DNA from 4 places in the Blautia sp. Marseille-P2398 genome. Region 4 is predicted to be linked to each of the others. Evidence: riboswitches for the same ligand, from Rfam matches in the RefSeq annotation. Region 4 holds a riboswitch; each other region holds the start of a gene.
The links. Region 4 has a riboswitch for cyclic di-GMP ahead of ACESZG_RS11315 (YHYH domain-containing protein). Riboswitches for the same ligand answer to the same signal wherever they lie in the genome.

Region 1 (3,207 bases), on a different contig from region 4:
TACCTGTAGAGCATCCGATTAAATGTAAATTAATCAGTGCATTTGAAGTATTTGTAAGAGTACCGCAGACAGAAAACTATTGGATTTCTAATTACGGAAGAGGTGTAAATAACCATAGAAACCCAAATATGAACAAATTCTATGAGCATAAGCAAGGAAAATGCCATTATACTATTTATGAAGTGTGGCGAACACCAGAAAAAATCAGAGGGAAACTAACAGGCAAAATCATAGTTGAAACCACTAAGAGAGAAACCAGTCCAGAAGAGTTAGTAGCAAAATGCTTTCTGAAACAATATAGAGGCAGAGGTAAGGTCTGGCATAAGAATGGTGACTTTGATGATAATTGGTATAAAAATCTGATTTATGTTACTGGCAAAGATTTCATAAATCTTAAAGCAGATAAGATTACATGGCAGGAGTTAAACTATGAGCAGGAATATATTGAGTATGTCAACAATGCCAAGAATCAAGCAATGATTGCGTATGGTTCTATTTCCAGTCGATGTAAAGGTGAAAATAACAGTGAGAGTGCGCACAAGTGTTATGATGATGTTGAATTGTGTCAAGAATGGAAAGATTATCCGCAGTTATTTGTCAAGAGATACTTGGAATTATATTATAAAGTACCAGGCGAATCAATGGCTGTAGACAAGGATTTATTTGGTAATGGAAGCAAGGTATATTCTCCAGAGACAATCTGTATTCTGCCACAAGGCTTAAATACATTACTTGCCAACAGTAAAAAGCATTATAAAGATGGGGAAACACCAAACAATGTGCTTCCTCTTGGAGTAAGATATAATGGTAAAGTCAATAAATATTACGGACAGATTACTTATTTTGGTACAGAAGATATAATTGATTTACCATATAGGGATACAATAGAAGAAGCATTTGCAGATTATAAGAAGTTCAAAGAATATGACATTGCAATTACGGTGTCAAAATACAGAGATAAGATACCAGAATACATATATGAGAAACTGCTTACGGTACGAGTAGAACCGTATTAATATATTATAGGCATATCAGGGAGCACAATCCTTGGTATGCCTATTTTTTTACGTTTTATATGGCTGCTGCCGAGCGGTACTCTTTAATGTAAAACTACCGCCCCTATAAACACGTATATTAAATTTTAAGAACGAATGATGCACACATGAGAAAATCTTCATACGCTATATAAAAATTCATTATAAAGCGAAATACAAGCTTTGAGAAGCATTCTGAGAACATGATATATTATCATAAAGGTTGATCTTCATCAGAAGGAACATAGACACAAATATCCTGTATTTGACAGTGCAGAATACGGCATAAGTCATTGACTGTCTTCATAGAAATGTCTTGGTTATGTTTAAGACGATGCAAAGTGCTATGAGACATATGATGCTTGCTTGTCAAAGTATACCAGTTTTCATTTGTTTTCTTTAATGTTTCCCAGAATGGGCTGTAATCTATCATGGCTGTTCCTTTAAAGATATTTGATATTATTATCATAAAATAGATTCTTATACTTGAATATCTTCGTAATAACGAATATAATGTAAGTATTACAGAAATGTGATAGTAAGTACGAAATGTCGAACAAATTTGACAAAAAGAATTGCATATTACATATAGCAGTAGTATAATCAAATTGTGAATTTTATGTGAAATGTTTATACAATCAAATACGGCATAGCCAGAGAAATCTGGTGACGCAAAACTACAGGGTCTAAGCGAATGTATGACAGCCAGTTGCAACTATGATAATTAAGGCATTGCTTCAAGTATGTTTGGGGTAATGTCTTTTTTATATACAAAAAGATCAAGGGGATATGAACATGAAGAAGAAAACAAAATTATTAGCAATGTGTATGGTAGCTTCATTATCAGTAGGGACGCCAGTGATAACATGGGCGAGTGATACTGAAACAACTGAGCAGAAAAGTGGTGAATCAGATTCAATAAGTATATCTGAAAAAGGTGCAGAGACATCAATATATGAAGATAAAAAAGTAACAATTAAAATGGATTCGGCAGAATATACTTTAGATGCTTCTGATATCATATTAAATATGTCTATAAAAAATTCGTATCCTAATATTTTGACGCTGAAAGTACAAGATGCTAAAGTTGATGATACAACTGTTGCATTTCAATGGGATTCTAACGACTATAAGGCAGGAACATCTTTTTCTTCTGCTTGGTATATTATGCTTGAAACTTTACAAGAAGTAAATAATACGGACTTTAAACAATTGTCATTTACTATGGTAGGGACGTTGAATGATGGTACTGAATTATTAAAAAAAGAAATTACCATAGCGAGAGAAGCTTTCAAATCTGTTATGGATGAAGATGATGAAGAAACATCTGACTCTGAAAGTACAGATTCAAATAATGCTACATCAGAAGCAACAGAAGAAAAGTCTGATGCAAAAAGTGATTCTAACAAAGACAGTTCTGATGGTATAGAAGAAAGACTTTCTGCTCTTGAAGAAAAACAAGCATCTCAGAACGAATCTGATAAAGAGACAGTACAGGAAGAAACCACACCTGCTGCTGATGCAGAAGAGGAAAAAGCCAAAGCTACAGAAGATGAAGACAAGTCAAATGAAAATATACAGAAAACTTTAATTCCAGACCAATATATTGAAAAAGAAGAGGTGTTTGGAGACGATGGTAAGTTATCTTTTACATATCAATATGAATATGATGACGAATATCGGTTAATTGAGAAACAATGTGTATATCCAGATGGTACCGTAAACAATGATGAAAAGTACACATATGATAAAGATGGCAATAACATTAGAATAGATCATGAGGACAATAAAGATTCAAGCTATTCATATTATACAATTCATAAGTATAAAGGCGATGACTTAATAGAATCAACCACGTATAATGTTGCAGATGATAGTGTAAAATATACAACGTCTTATTCATATGATGATAAAAATCGTTTATGTCAAGAAAAATTTGAAAATATCGAATATGATAATCAAGCTACCACAAATTATTTTTATGATGATAACGGCAATATTATATATAGCGAAAGGGACAATGAAAGATATGAAGATTACACGTATGATGCAGATGGAAATCTTATATCGCAGACGAGAAACGATGGTACAAGAACTGAGTGGAAATATGAAAATAATATAAAAATAGAAGAAACCTTTTATCACAAAGGGGATTTCTTATATACAAGTAAAC
Region 2 (3,207 bases), on a different contig from region 4:
CGTCTTCTCGGTCAATCCGTTCCGAATAAGATCTTTCTTCATATCCGGTAAAATCCATGATAATGTCTTTTTGCAGATAATCTGTGATCTCATTGGTCAGAGCCTCATCCATGCTGTATTTGCAGACTGTCTTTCCCTCTGCATCCAGCACAAGGATACCATCCACCCAGAGGGTCTGCAGATTTTCTTTCAGAAACTCCTGGCTTAGCCGGCCGCCGTTTTCTGTTTCCATGTCGATATTCGTACTCATCTGTCTGGCACTTTCAATGGCGCGGAGGAGACTTTTAGATTCCGAAGCTTCATTATAATGGGTATAGGTGGAACACTGCACTTTGACATAGTTTACAGTTTTCACCATCCTGTTCTCTGCTTCTTTTTTCTCTGCCTGAAAAAAGTAATACAGGGAAGTTGCAGTCACACAGATTCCAAGCAGAATGCCGAATATCCAGAATCGTTTTACTTTTATTCTTCTCCTAATATCCAAGATCATCCACCTCCAGATACTTCTGGGGATCATCCAGATATTTTTTAATGATTTTCAGGGATGTGCCATCCTGACGCATTTCTTCCAGCGTCTGATCCATCTGCTCACAGATTCCTCTGTCATCCTCTTTTGCAAAAGCAACACCTATCCCGACCACCATCAGCGGATCTTCCAGAATACGGAAGCTTGCATCATAATCCTTCATGTACTGGACAATGGATTCCTCATGTGCAGCAACTGCATCTACATATCCTTTTCCCAGAAAGGTATAGATCAGTTCCCTGTGCCCAAGACTGATCAGATTGCCCAGTTTGGGGATCCTTTCATCTGTCCGGTTCAGAAAGATGCCTTCCGGTTTGGTTGTGGACTGGACGGCAAGGTTCTTTCCCTCCAGATCACTTAGTTTATAGATATCACTGCTCTCATTTACAGCAACTACCTGGCGGCTTGCTATGTAGGGTCCTGCCCAGCGGTAATCGTCAAGGCGTCCTTCCATGGAAAAACAGCCCATAATACAGTCAATCTCTCCGCTTTCTACCAGTTCTTTTTTCTTCTCCCAGTTGATCTGGACAACATCCACCTGATAACCCATTCTTTTAAAAGCTTCTGTAGCCAGTTCCACATCAATTCCTGTGGGAATCCCATCTTCATTCAGATAATTGTATGGCGGATAACTGTCACTGCCCAGGGTGATGACGGGCTTTTCCCTTTCTTTTTTAGTGATATTTGTGTTTTTACACCCTGCCAGGGCAGTTGCTAAAATTCCCACAAGCAGAATGCCTGCAATCACCTTTTTCCCTTTCATCTTTTCTCCATTCCTGCTATTCTTTTCTATTTTTTCTCAAATTTAACCGAATCAGGTAAGTCCCCTGCGGAGGTTGCGAATATCCGCTTGAAGACACAAAAAAGTTCCTTGTAAAAAATTTTACAGGAACTTTTTCCATAATGCCCATTTAACATTTACCTTTTTTATTACTGAGGCATGATGCAACCGGCTGGCATGGCCAGATTTCAATCTGACTTTAGCTCCTTCTGGCTTTGCGCCCCGGCTTTTCAACCGGTTTGCCAATAAATGCCATAAAAAATTATTTTTTATTATAGCACTCATACTATATCATGTCTATAAGAAAATATGTTACTGTTCACAGCAACACGCTTCGCGGGATATTGCCAGTGAACAGTAACGAAAATATACCTCTTAACATACGAATCCAGCTTTCCATCAAAACTTAAGAGAAATTTACCGGAATGAAACTCCTTCATCAACCGGCCATGATTTTCTAAGTGCCCCATAGGAGATCAGAAAATTCGCAAGCCATCCGGCCGGTACAGCAAGCCAGACAAATGCAATTCCATAACGCGGTGCAAAAATCAAGGCAACTGACAGCCGAATGGCAAGATTTACCATATTGGCAATGAGAAACGGCCGCATAATTCCAAGTCCACGAAGAACTCCATCTGTTGCCATCTTAATACCCATAAAAATAAAGAAATATCCCAGCCATTTCATATAATCCCCGGACACCTGATATGCCAGAGCGGTTCCATCTTTTCCAAGGAATAAGGAAGAAATTGGGGTGTGCAGTGTTTCAATGACTATGAAAGCAAGGACTGCGAAACACAGGTCCAACACCAGTGCAGCATGGTATCCTTTTTTGATACGTTCAATTTTCTTTGCTCCAAGATTCTGGGAAACATAGGGCGAAACCGCATTTCCAATGGATACAAATATCAGTGAAAAAACATTCTCTACTCTCATGGTTGCCGCATAACCTGCCAGCGCTTGTGTACCGAAGGGATTTACAACCGCCTGTACGATCATCATACCAATTGACACTGTGGATTGCTGAAGAACCGATGGTACTGCAATACGAAGCATGGAATGTAACTCCTGCCTGTCAAACCAGTTAAAGCGGCTTTTATATCGACGCATCCGGTTAAAGAAAATCAAAAGCGAAAACACTGCGGAAATCCCCTGCGCAATGAGAGTTGCAAGGGCGGCACCGAACACACCCAGCCCTAAACCTGCCACCATCCAAAGATCCATAACAATATTCAAAACAGAAGAAAATATCAAAAGGCCCAACGGAATCTTCGATTCACCGATGGAATTGAACATCGTTGAAAGGATATTGTACATAAACAGAAAGGGAAATCCCACAAAATAAACACGCAGATACAGTACCGCTTCATCCAGTATGTCAGCAGGTGTTTGTAATAAACTCATCATAAAATGAGAAAAAACAAAGCCAAAAACCCCCAGAAGTATACTCAGAATCAGAAAACTGATCAACGATGTTGACACAATTGTTTTCATTTTGCTATAATTCTGAGCTCCAAAATAGCGGCTCACAAGTACGCCTGCTCCTACACCAGCTCCCAAAGCCACACAGATGAAAACATTGGTCAAAGCGGCACAGGCTCCAACTGCCGCAAGTGCAGAGGATCCCACAAACTGACCGACGATAATGGAATCAGCCATATTATATACTTGTTGAAAGAAGCTGCCCAGAATCATAGGCATTGCAAAAACAGTCAGTGCTTTAAGAGGGGCATCTGTGATTAAATATTCATCTTTTGACATTCTCATTTTCCTCCATCAATTCCTGCTTTTTATCCGAAATCACGATTGTATTTTCAAAATGTAAGTTTAAGATTTCGTTACGCAACAATTATATGTAATTACAGCAAATAAGTCAAGCTGCTGTTTACTTTTAGTAATA
Region 3 (3,207 bases), on a different contig from region 4:
AAAGGCGGTATGGATGATGTATTTCTTGCAGTCACAGGAAAGAAGCTTGGAGGTGAACGCTGATGAGAACAGTATTGGCATTAATGGACAGGAACAGGAAACTGTTTTTTAAAGATAAAGGTATGTTGTTTACATCAATGATCACACCAGTTATTCTAATTGTTCTGTATGCTACATTTCTTGCAAAGGTTTTCAAAGATTCTTTTACAGCAGCAATTCCGGATATGATTACAATTTCGGATAAGCTTATTAATGGAACCGTGGCAGCACAACTGACAGCATCACTTATGGCAGTGAGCTGTATCACTGTAACATTTTGTGTGAATCTGACTATGGTGCAGGACAAGGCAAATGGAACAAGGAAGGATTTTAATGTTGCACCGGTCAGCAAGGAAAAAATTTATTTGGGATATTTTCTGTCAACAGTAGCTAATTCATTGATGGTCAATGGACTTGCGTTTGTATTATGCCTGGGATATTTACTTAAAATGGGATGGTATATGAATACAGCAGACATATTATGGGTTTTATTTGATATGATATTGCTCGTCCTATTTGGAAGTACGCTTTCAAGTATCATTAGCTTTCCGTTGACAACACAGGGACAGCTTTCGGCTGTAGGTACAATTGTCAGCGCAGGATATGGTTTTATATGTGGTGCTTATATGCCGATTTCAAATTTTGGACCAGGTCTTCAGAAGGCACTGTCTTATCTTCCGAGTACATATGCCACTTCATTGATTAAGAATCATATGCTTCACGGAGTTTTCAGAGAGATGGAGAGAAAAAATTATCCGGATGAAATGGTTGAAGCGATAAGAGACACGCTTGATTGCAATCCGGTATTTCATGGAAATGTGGTGAGTATAAATCAGATGATTGGCATTATGATGGGAAGTATAGCTGTATTTGGAATTATTTACTATGTGGTTACATTGTTGTTAGCGGGTGAAGGCAGACGATAGGAAATATTGTTTTTAGCGGGTGAAAGTTCTAGGGATATGGAACGATCTGAGTACAAATGAGCAGGAAACAGTAATGTCAATGCTGCGTGGTCTTCGGAAGTAGAAGAACAGTTCGAGTATATGTATCGGCTGTTCTTTTTTTTATTTTTTGGCGTTAAAACGGTAATGTTTTTCTTGTGTACAGTAGAGTGCTATAGTATAATAAAACCAGTTTTTTTGCATAAGTATTAAAGCTATAATATGGAAATTGGCAAACCAGATGAAAGTCTGGGACGCAAAGCTACAGGGCCTGTAAAATGGCAGCCAGTTGCATGAAATGAGGTGCACTGTCTGTTTGACAGTGCTTTTTTATGGTAGAGCACTTGAATAAGTAATACAGAAGCTGTTTGGAAAAATATTGTGAAAAATAGTGTGGAGGTTATTGATAATTAATGAATGTAAAATTAAAATCTGGAAGCAAGCAAGCAACTGTAGCCTAGAGGAGGGGAGAAAGATGAAGAAGTGCAAATTAGTACAGAATATAATGAATTTCAAATTTTGTTACATTATATTTTGCACAATTATATGTTTTATTGTTTTATCCGTTCCTGCATCTGCCAAAGAAAACTCTGACAATGTTATCCGGGTAGGATCTTTTGAGGAAACTTATAATGTAGTCAATGAAAAGGGAGAAAGAAGCGGCTATGGTTATGAGTATCTTCAAGATATTGCAGGTTATGCAGGATGGACATATAAATACATAACAAGTGATTGGAAAAACTGCTTTACACAGTTGGAAAATGGAGAGATTGATATTCTTGGTGGCATTTCCTATACAGACGAACGTGCTGAAAAAATGCTTTTTTCCGATATGCCTATGGGGGAAGAGAAATATTACATCTATACGGATGCATCCAATATGGATCTTACAGCAGGAAATTTGGATTCTTTTGAGGGAAAAAATATTGGTGTGTTTAAAGATAATATAGTGGAGGATGTGCTTAATGAATGGGAATCAAAATATGGTCTGTATACGAAGCATATCAATGTTTCTACAAACACAGAAATTATGGACAAACTGTCGAACCATGAAATTGACTGCTTCGTTTCGCAAGAAGACCCCCGTTGGGAAGAATCGGATATTTCACCGCTTACAAGTATTGGAGAGACAGAAATCTATTTCGCTATAAATCCAGAACGTCCGGATATCAAAGAATCACTGGATAGTGCTATGCGCAGAATCAAGGATGACAACCCATTTTACACAGATGATCTCTACAGGCGTTATCTTTCTGCACAGAGCAGCTCGTTTCTTTCAAAAGAAGAAAGTGAGTGGATCGGGCAGCATGGTGCAATCCGGATAGGGTATTTGAATCAGGATGGAGGTATCAGCAGTGTAGATCCATCAACAGGTAAACTGACAGGTGTTATTACAGATTATGTGGATCTTGCAGAAAATTGTCTGCAAGGTCAGACTCTGGAATATGAATTAAATGGATATGAGACAAGAAGTGAACTGCTTCAGGCATTGCAGGATGGAAAAATAGACCTGATTTTTCATGCAAACCAGAATCCATACTTTGCAGAAACAAATGGATTTGCTTTGTCGGATACGCTATTGACTCTGAATATGGAAGCAATTACGGCAAAGGATTCTTTTGATGAAAATAAAGAGAATATAGTTGCCGTTGAAAAAGATGATTTTGCATTGAAAGCATATCTTTCATACAATTATCCGCAATGGAAGGTTGTGGAATATGAAACATCAGATGCAGCAGTAAAAGCAATGCAGAAAGGGGAGACGGATTGTATTGTAAGCAATTCAGGTACTGTTTCAGACTATTTGAAAAATAATAAGCTTCATAGTGTTTTCCTGACAAAAGAAGCTGATGTTCCATTTGCTATTCAGCAGGGAGAACCGGTTCTTTTGTCCATTCTGAATAAAACACTGACATCTATGCCTACAACTCAATTTTCAGGTGCAGTAGTTTCGTATAATGTTTCCTCACGAAAAGTTACAGCGAAGGATTTTATTCAGGACAATTTACTGACAGTATTACTTATCGCTGGAATTTCTTTTTTCGTTGTCCTGTGTATAATTCTTGATTCTTTGAAAAAATCAAAACGTGCGGAAGAAAAATCCAAGAAGTCTGCTGAGCAGGCATTGAAGCTGAATCAGGAGCTTGAAGAAAAACAGCAGGAATTACAAAATGCACTTGTAGGAGCACAGAGTGCCAATAAGGCTAAGACTTCCTTTTTAAAT
Region 4 (3,207 bases):
TCAAGAAATAAAGGTATATTTGTATGAACCCAGTTGTTGACATAACATGACTGGGGTGTTATATTCTTATGAATAATAATGCGAATTTTGAAGAACAGAAGGAGGTTGATTGTATGGCATTAGCACAGAAACGAAATCCAGGGTGTATTATTACCTGTGGCAAGGAAAAAACATTCTTTAAAAAAGTAAATGAAAATCGACCGACTGAGGCATTTTGGAATGAATGCAAACAGTTACGCAAAAATTTGAATACAGAATCAATTAATGCGTTAAATGCGTTGATGGACAAGGAAGATTAATGGGTAATCAAGAATTAAGTTTTGTTGAATTGAATCAATCGAAAGTCACAGATGATGTGATACAGCAGTTTGATTGTGGAAATGAGGATATGACAGAATATCTACACAAATATGCAAAAAATGATTCAATAGAGGGTAAGGGTGTTACATATGTTTTAGTAGCAGAAGACAGAAAACATATTTATGCTTATGCAACTATTAAGGCATATAGCTTATACTATTATGACGAGGCAGAGAAATATCATACAAAGGTAATGAATGATGATGGAAAGATTTTATTATCTATTCCAGCAGTTGAGATAAAGATGTTTGCAATCAGTAGAAAACTAAAAGGTCAGGTAGCATATTTGCTTGATCCAGTAAAAAAGCAACATTATTCAAGTATCTTCTTTAAATGGTTTCTTGAGTATTTATATTACATGTCAATGAATACTATTGGATTTCAGATGGTATTTCTTAGAGCAAATAATGAGGGAGAAAGGCTTTATAGAAATAATAGTTTTATCGAATGTGATGAATATTTAAGTACATATGATGCTAAAGCAGATGGATGTACTTCTTTAGCAATTACCTTGTCAGAAATTGAGGAAGTTATTTTTTGATAGGCATATCAGGGAAAACAAAATCCTTGATGTGCCTATTTTTTTACGTTTTATATGTCTGCTGCCGAGCGGTACTCTTTAATGTAAAACCACCGCCCCTATAAACACGTATATTAAATTTTAAGGACGAATAATATACACATAAGAAATATCTTCATATAATATAATATATAAAAGTCTGTTATAAAGCGAAATACAAGGCTTGAGAAGCATTCTGAGAGCATGATTTATTATCATAGAGGTTGATCTTCATCAGAAGGAACATAGACACAAATATCCTGTATCTGACAGTGCAGAATACGGCACAAGTCATTAACTGTCTTCATAGAAATATTTTGATTATGTTTAAGACGATGCAAAGTGCTATGAGACATATGATGCTTGCTTGTCAAAGTATACCAGTTTTCATTTGTTTTCTTTAATGTTTCCCAGAATGGACTGTAATCTATCATGGCTGTTCCTTCAAAGATATTTGATATTATTACCATAAAATAGATTCTTATACTTGAATATCTTCGTTATAACGAATATAATAAGGGTATTACAGCAATGTGATAGTGAATACGAAATGTCGAACAAATTTGACAAAAAGAATTGTATATTACATATAGCAGTAGTATAATCAAATTGTGAATTTTATGTGAAATGTTTATTCAATTGAATACGGCATAGCCAGAGAAATCTGGTGACGCAAAACTACAGGGTCTAAGCGAATGTATGACAGCCAGTTGCAACTATGATAATTAAGGCATTGCTTTTTTTCTTATGGAGAAGTGATGTCTTTTTTAAATAATTTTACGGAGGAAGAAGCGTATGATGAAAAAGTTTTTTAAGAAAATCTCTATTTATACGATGACAGCAATGCTTGCTTTTTCAACAGTACCAGGAACAGTACAGGCACATTCTGGAAGAACAGATTCAAGTGGAGGACATCATGATAATAAAAATGTGAGTGGTTTAGGTTCTTATCATTATCATTGCGGTGGACATCCTGCACATTTACATGATGGTGGTGTATGTCCTTATAGTAGTTCTGCTGCTACGTCAGATACATCAACTACTTCTGAGGTGAGTACAACGACATCTGGTGGAGCAGGTTGGGGAACTTTTGGCGGTGGTTTAGCATCTTCTAACACTTCACAGACGACAACTGCAACACCATCAGCATCTAATGCAATACAATTAAATGCAGGAAGTAGTATTACAATTTCCAAAGACATTATCAAGATTGTACAGGATGTACTCAATCAAAAAGGATATGATTGTGGATCTGTTGATGGTATTGCAGGAAATAAGACTAAAGAAGCTATTAAGAAATTTATAGACGAGAATCAATCAGACAGTACAGATAATGCAATTGTGAATATGGTTGCTAAAGGACTGGGGATTAAATAAAGCAATTACAAGATAAAAGGAAGTATTAACAGACATGAATACCAAAAAATTTTTACCGTTACTCATTAAATCGACTCTTATATTAACATCAATAGGAATGTTGACTGCCTGTGGAGAATCATCGGATAATACTTATGATTCTTCTGTAACATCTTCAAATAGTTATAATTCATCAGATTACAGTAGTGATTCGTATTCCAGTGATTATGGTTCATCGGATTATGATGACGATTCAAATAGTTACAGTTCTTCTTATGATTCAAATGATTACAGTTCATCAGATTATGATAATGATTATTCAGAAGGACATTCTTATGATAAAAGTGATCCGTTTTACTCTGCCAACGATGTTGATGGTAATGGTAAGTTGACAGACGAAGAATGGCAAAATGCAATGGATGACGCAATAACCTATTACTATTATAAAATGCAAGAGGGAAATTGATTTAGATAATATTGACATGGAGTTTCCAAGGCATGAAAAGAAAATTTACAATAGGGATTTTAATTGGTATAACAGATACTATCTGGATGTGGATCGTCAAATGACCAAATAAATATATCTAAATGGATGTTTAAAGACGATCTGAATATTTATAGTTGTGAAAAAATTCTTGGTAAAGCAAAAGTAGAAGAATTAAATAATTGCACACAATATTTTTGGGACGACTATAAAATTTGCAATAAATATGAAGGAACGCTATCGCTATTATATTCTAATAAACAGGATGATTGGTCTTCAAATCCTGATAGAAATTCATATTCTTTCCAGTGGACTGTTCAATGTGATGACGAAGAATATAAACATATTTTTAAAGATTTAGAAAATTATAACCACTTACAAAAATATGTCACGAGTGCATCAGATGGAACAAATGGTGAATGTTATAATTTTATTACTGATTTTAAAG

Region 1: linked by a shared signal. The riboswitch ahead of ACESZG_RS05490 (peptidoglycan-binding protein) and the one ahead of ACESZG_RS11315 (YHYH domain-containing protein) in region 4 are both predicted to bind cyclic di-GMP.
Region 2: linked by a shared signal. The riboswitch ahead of ACESZG_RS11515 (ABC transporter substrate-binding protein) and the one ahead of ACESZG_RS11315 (YHYH domain-containing protein) in region 4 are both predicted to bind cyclic di-GMP.
Region 3: linked by a shared signal. The riboswitch ahead of ACESZG_RS04435 (response regulator) and the one ahead of ACESZG_RS11315 (YHYH domain-containing protein) in region 4 are both predicted to bind cyclic di-GMP.

What each region holds. Positions count from the first base shown of each region.
Region 1 covers NZ_CAXSTD010000003.1:228,538-231,744, reverse strand. The annotation lists gene ACESZG_RS05500 (hypothetical protein) at 1-1,016, shown strand, start outside; gene ACESZG_RS05495 (helix-turn-helix transcriptional regulator) at 1,249-1,467, opposite strand; cyclic di-GMP riboswitch class I at 1,671-1,751, shown strand; gene ACESZG_RS05490 (peptidoglycan-binding protein) at 1,830-3,207, shown strand, end outside.
Region 2 covers NZ_CAXSTD010000009.1:27,945-31,151, reverse strand. The annotation lists gene ACESZG_RS11520 (hybrid sensor histidine kinase/response regulator) at 1-490, opposite strand, end outside; gene ACESZG_RS11515 (ABC transporter substrate-binding protein) at 474-1,289, opposite strand; cyclic di-GMP riboswitch class I at 1,468-1,561, opposite strand; gene ACESZG_RS11510 (MATE family efflux transporter) at 1,725-3,068, opposite strand.
Region 3 covers NZ_CAXSTD010000003.1:16,416-19,622, forward strand. The annotation lists gene ACESZG_RS04425 (ABC transporter ATP-binding protein) at 1-63, shown strand, start outside; gene ACESZG_RS04430 (ABC transporter permease) at 63-965, shown strand; cyclic di-GMP riboswitch class I at 1,205-1,280, shown strand; gene ACESZG_RS04435 (response regulator) at 1,459-3,207, shown strand, end outside.
Region 4 covers NZ_CAXSTD010000008.1:190,064-193,270, forward strand. The annotation lists gene ACESZG_RS11300 (hypothetical protein) at 114-299, shown strand; gene ACESZG_RS11305 (hypothetical protein) at 299-901, shown strand; gene ACESZG_RS11310 (helix-turn-helix domain-containing protein) at 1,135-1,389, opposite strand; cyclic di-GMP riboswitch class I at 1,557-1,637, shown strand; gene ACESZG_RS11315 (YHYH domain-containing protein) at 1,754-2,296, shown strand; gene ACESZG_RS11320 (hypothetical protein) at 2,331-2,741, shown strand; gene ACESZG_RS11325 (hypothetical protein) at 2,868-3,207, shown strand, end outside.